One region of the Rahnella sp. ATs2 genome, then DNA from elsewhere that is predicted to be linked to it. Evidence: predicted binding sites of a transcription regulator. Region 1 holds the regulator's gene; the other holds the start of a gene.
What was found. The regulator sigma-54, encoded in region 1, starts transcription at its own class of promoters, with help from an activator protein. The targets are predictions, from matches to a motif close to GTTGGCACANNTTTCGCTNT.
Positions count from the first base shown of each region.

Region 1 (2,405 bases):
ACCACGAAGGCGGCGACACACTGTTTTATCAGCTAATTTCTTAGCCACCAAAGATAATGTATGTAAATGGGTTTTACATTGATCTGCCGGTACCAGCAAGGCAAAAAGTAAGTCTACCGGCTGATTATCGATGGCATCAAAAGCGATCGGTTGTTCCAGCTGAATGAACACGCCGACGGCACGTAACGTATCTTCTTCCAGCTTACCGTGCGGGATGGCGATCCCGGCACCGATCCCGGTGCTGCCCATGCGTTCACGGGTCAAAATAGCGTCGAAAATCACCTGTGGCGACAAATTCAGTTGTCTGGCGGCCAGTTCGCTGATGATTTCCAGTGCGCGTTTTTTGCTGGCGCAATGAACGCCGCTTTTGGTGCATTCGGCATTAAGCACCGACGTTAATTGCATTGCTATATCGTTGATCATGTCATCTTTCACTTTTGCGCTGTTTCACCCTTAAAGCTATATCGGCTCGTTTCCCGAAGGTCACAAGCCGATGCCCGAAGGTTTGTAGCACAGGGTTGGCTACATGAATGTCAGTGCTGTTTCAGTTTGTCTTTATGTTTATTCAGCTGGCGGGCCAGTTTATCAACCAGTCCGTCAATCGCTGCGTACATATCCTGATGTTCCGAGGTGGCATGTAACTCGCCTCCATTCACATGCAAAGTCGCTTCGGCAACTTTTTGCACCTTTTCCACGCTCAACACCACATACACCTGATTAATCCTGTCGAAATACTGCTCTAGCTTGGCCAGCTTCGACGTGATGAACTCTCTCAGGGGATCCGTGATCTCAATGTGATGTCCGGTAATGTTGAGCTGCATAATGTCTTCCTTCTCTGTTGAGGTCAAACTAACTGTTTACGTTGGTTTGAGGGCGGGATGGACAAAGACTCTCGGTATTTGGCGACGGTTCGTCGTGCAACCATAATTCCCTGATCGGAAAGCAGGGTCGCTAACTTACTGTCACTGAGCGGTTTTACAGGATTCTCCGCTGCGATTAATTTCTTCACCAGCGCCCGGATGGCGGTTGACGATGCCTCGCCGCCGCTGTCTGTACTGACATGGCTGGAAAAGAAATACTTCAGTTCGAAAATGCCACGCGGGCTGTGCAGGAACTTCTGCGTCGTGACGCGTGAAATCGTCGATTCGTGCATTTCTACGGCGCTGGCGATATCGGCCAGCACCATAGGTTTCATAAATTCTTCACCCAGTTCAAAGAACGCCTGCTGTTGCTCAACGATACAGCGCGTGACTTTCAGCAGCGTGTCGTTACGGCTTTCCAGGCTTTTGATTAACCATTTGGCTTCCTGCAGATTGCTGCGGATAAACTGCCCGTCGCTGTCGCTGCGTGCGGAATTCCCCATCGCGGCGTACTGCTGGTTAATCTTCAGACGCGGAATGCTGTCCGAATTGAGTTCAACCGTCCAGACTCCTGACACTTTGCGCACCAGCACATCCGGGATCACGTATTCGGATTCGCCGGTGTTGATCGACTGGCCCGGACGCGGATCAAGAGACTGGATCAGGAGCATCGCTCCTTTCAGTGTATCTTCTTTTAACCGGGTTGATCGCATAAGTGCGCGGAAATCATGGTTCGCCAGCAAATCCAGATGTTCGCTGATGATAAGACGGGCTTCGGTGATGAAAGGCGTGTCGGTCGCATACTGGGAAAGCTGGATCAGCAGGCAGTCGCGCAGGTCGCGCGCGGCCACGCCGACCGGGTCAAAACGCTGTACGCGTTTGAGCACGGCTTCCACTTCGTCCATCGTGACGTTTTCATCCCCGATGCTTTCCAGAATGTCGTCAAGAGAAACGGTGAGGTAACCGGTGTCATCGACCGCATCGACAATGGACGTCGCAATCGCCGCATCAGTATCTGAGAACGGCGTCAGCTCGACCTGCCACATCAGGTAATCCTGAAGAGTCTGGGTGGTTTCACCCTGATAAATCGGCAGCTCGTCGTCGCTGTAATCATTACCGGTGCCGGAAGGCGTGCCCGCGGTATAGATTTCATCCCAGGTCGCATCCAGCGGCAGCTCTTCGGGCATGTCTTTTTGCTCGAGCGCTTCGCGGGTATCTAACCCTTCGCTGTCGGTGGCTTCTACCGAGTCGATTTCTTCATGAAGGTCGGTTTGTTCCAGCAGAGGGTTGCTCTCCAGCGCGAGTTGGATCTCCTGTTGGAGCTCAAGCGTGGACAATTGCAACAGGCGGATGGCCTGTTGTAACTGTGGAGTCATTGCCAGTTGTTGGCTGAATCTGAGTTGCAAACCTTGCTTCATATCTTGGCTTTATTTCCGTTGATGAGTGAAAACGGCAACACTTCTGTCAGAGACGGCCTGTTTCATTTTAAGGCGAAACAGGCACGGTTCCGGCGGCACAGATCACAGACGGAATTCTTCACCAAGA
Region 1 is NZ_JBLYPL010000001.1:130,890-133,294, forward strand. It holds gene ptsN (PTS IIA-like nitrogen regulatory protein PtsN) at 1-435, opposite strand, end outside; gene hpf (ribosome hibernation promoting factor) at 534-821, opposite strand; gene rpoN (RNA polymerase factor sigma-54) at 845-2,278, opposite strand; gene lptB (LPS export ABC transporter ATP-binding protein) at 2,381-2,405, opposite strand, start outside.

Region 2 (2,405 bases), on a different contig from region 1:
TGAATGCGCTGACGGCCTGACGCGAGCATATCGTGCAACAACGCATTGCTGAGTAAATTCGCCAGGCTCATGGCAGATGAATAACTGTCGAACGCCGACACGCTGTCGAGCGGCGCGGCCAGATGCCAGGTGGCGAGCGGAATAAGTGTCTGCGCCTGCGGCTCGCAAATCAGTAAAACCGGCACATCAAGTGACTGTAATTGCGTGAGAATCGCCTTCGCCATGCGGGGACGACGACGGAAAGCAACGAAAATCACCACGTCCTGCGCGGTGAGATCCACCAGTTCTTCCGCCAGCGTTTGCCCCGGCTGCGGCATCATCATCACGCCAGCACGCACCTGAATCAGTTGCTGACGCAGGTGCAGCGCCACCGGATAACTGTTACGAAAACCCAGCAGACGTACCTGCCGCGCCTGACTCAGGGCGGTGATCAGCGCGCCAAACTGTGCGCCATCAATCTGATTAATCCACTGCGTCAGGTTAGCCATTTCCTGTTTATAGTGCCGTGATAACAAGGTGTTACCTTGCACCGCGTCACGGCTGTCGGTCAGCGGCATGCCACTCTGGCGCAGGGTGCGCATTTCATCGCGCATATCGCGATAACTCGGGTAACCAAGACGTTTAAACAGGCGGCTGACCGTGGCCTTCGACACGCCGCTGAGCCGCGCCAGCTCTGCGCTGTTGTAGCTCATCAGGTCATCAATGCTGGCAAAAATAAAGTCGGCCACCCGCTGTTCCTGCGGCGTGAGTTCTGCGTAATGGTCACGCAGACGTTCATCAATCTGTTTCATCTCCGTCCCTTTTGTAACCAATGTTTCAGTAAATCAGCGGAACATACCATGCACTATGCTTGCCAATGCAAGCTAAATTATGAGTGAAAGTCTGAAGGTTTTGCCGATGTGGAACACCTCTTGCTTAACTTAATCCCTGCACGCCCTCATCCCTGCATGCGCGGGCAACATAAAAAAAGCGTTTCAAAAAGGACATCGCATGATTAACAGTAACAGCGCACCGCTGGGCATGGCGGTTACACCTCATCATCTGGCGAGCCAGAGTGCGCTTGCGGTATTGCGTGAAGGCGGCAATGCCATCGAGGCAATGGTGGCGGCGGCCGCCACCATTGCCGTGGTCTATCCGCACATGAACGGACTGGGCGGCGACGGTTTCTGGCTGATTGTGCCCCCGCAGGGCAATCCGGTGGCGATCGACGCCAGCGGTGCCGCCGGTTCGCTGGCCTCTCTCGATTTCTACGCCGGTGAAACGCACATTCCGCACCGCGGCCCGAAAGCGGCGCTGACGGTCGCAGGCACCGTCGGCGGCTGGCAGGAAGCGCTGAATGTATCGGCTGAATTCGGCGGCGAGCAAAAACCGCTTTCGCGCCTGCTGCGTGACGCCATCCGTTACGCTGCGGACGGCATTCCGGTGACCGCCTCGCAGGAAGCCGCCACCCGCGCCAAGCAACATGAACTGAAAGATTTCCGCACCTTCGCCGATGTTTTTCTGCCTAACGGCGACGTGCCGCGCGCCGGGAACCGTTTCACCCAGCCGCAACTGGCGCAGACGTTATCGATGCTGTGCGAAGACGGGCTGAACAGTTTCTATCGCGGTGAACTGGCCGACAATATGGCCGCCGACATGGAAAAGCTCGGTATGCCGGTCACCCGCGCCGATCTTGCTGCTTACAAGCCGCAGCGCCGTGTGCCGCTGCGCCTCAAACACAGCAAAGGCGAAATCTACAACCTGACGCCACCGACGCAGGGGCTGGTTTCGCTGGCGATCCTCGGCCTGACTGACCGCCTGCCGCTGGAAACCATGGATGAAAGCGCGACGATCCACAGCATTGTCGAAGCCACCAAACTGGCGTTCGGCCTGCGCGACCGCTTTATCACTGATCCACGCATGATGACGCAGGACGCGCAGAGCCTGCTGGATCCGCAGTATCTCGATGCCCTCGCCACCCGCATCAAACCGCACAGCGCCGCCGACTGGGGCAAAGGTAAAGGTCCGGGCGATACCGTCTGGATGGGCGTGATGGACAGCAGCGGGCTGGCGGTATCATTTATCCAGAGTATTTATCACGAGTTCGGCAGTGGTGTAGTGCTGCCGGGCAGCGGCGTGTTGTGGCAAAACCGCGGCGCATCTTTCAGCCTCGATGCCAGCCATTTACTGGCGCTGGCACCGGGCAAGCAACCGTTTCATACCCTCAACCCCGCCGCCGCACGTTTATACGACGGGCGCACCATGGTTTACGGTTCGATGGGCGGCGACGGTCAGCCGCAAACCCAGGCCGCCGTGTTTATCCGCCATGTGGTGCAGGGTCAGTCTTTGCAGCAGGCGATCAGCGGTCCGCGCTGGCTGCTGGGGCGGACGTGGGGAGAAAGTTCGGATTCACTGAAACTGGAAGG
Region 2 is NZ_JBLYPL010000002.1:279,454-281,858, forward strand. It holds gene ACJY2G_RS02995 (MurR/RpiR family transcriptional regulator) at 1-791, opposite strand, end outside; gene ACJY2G_RS03000 (gamma-glutamyltransferase family protein) at 991-2,405, shown strand, end outside.
Region 2: a site for sigma-54 is predicted at 899-918, ahead of ACJY2G_RS03000 (gamma-glutamyltransferase family protein). Genes of this name have one in related genera too.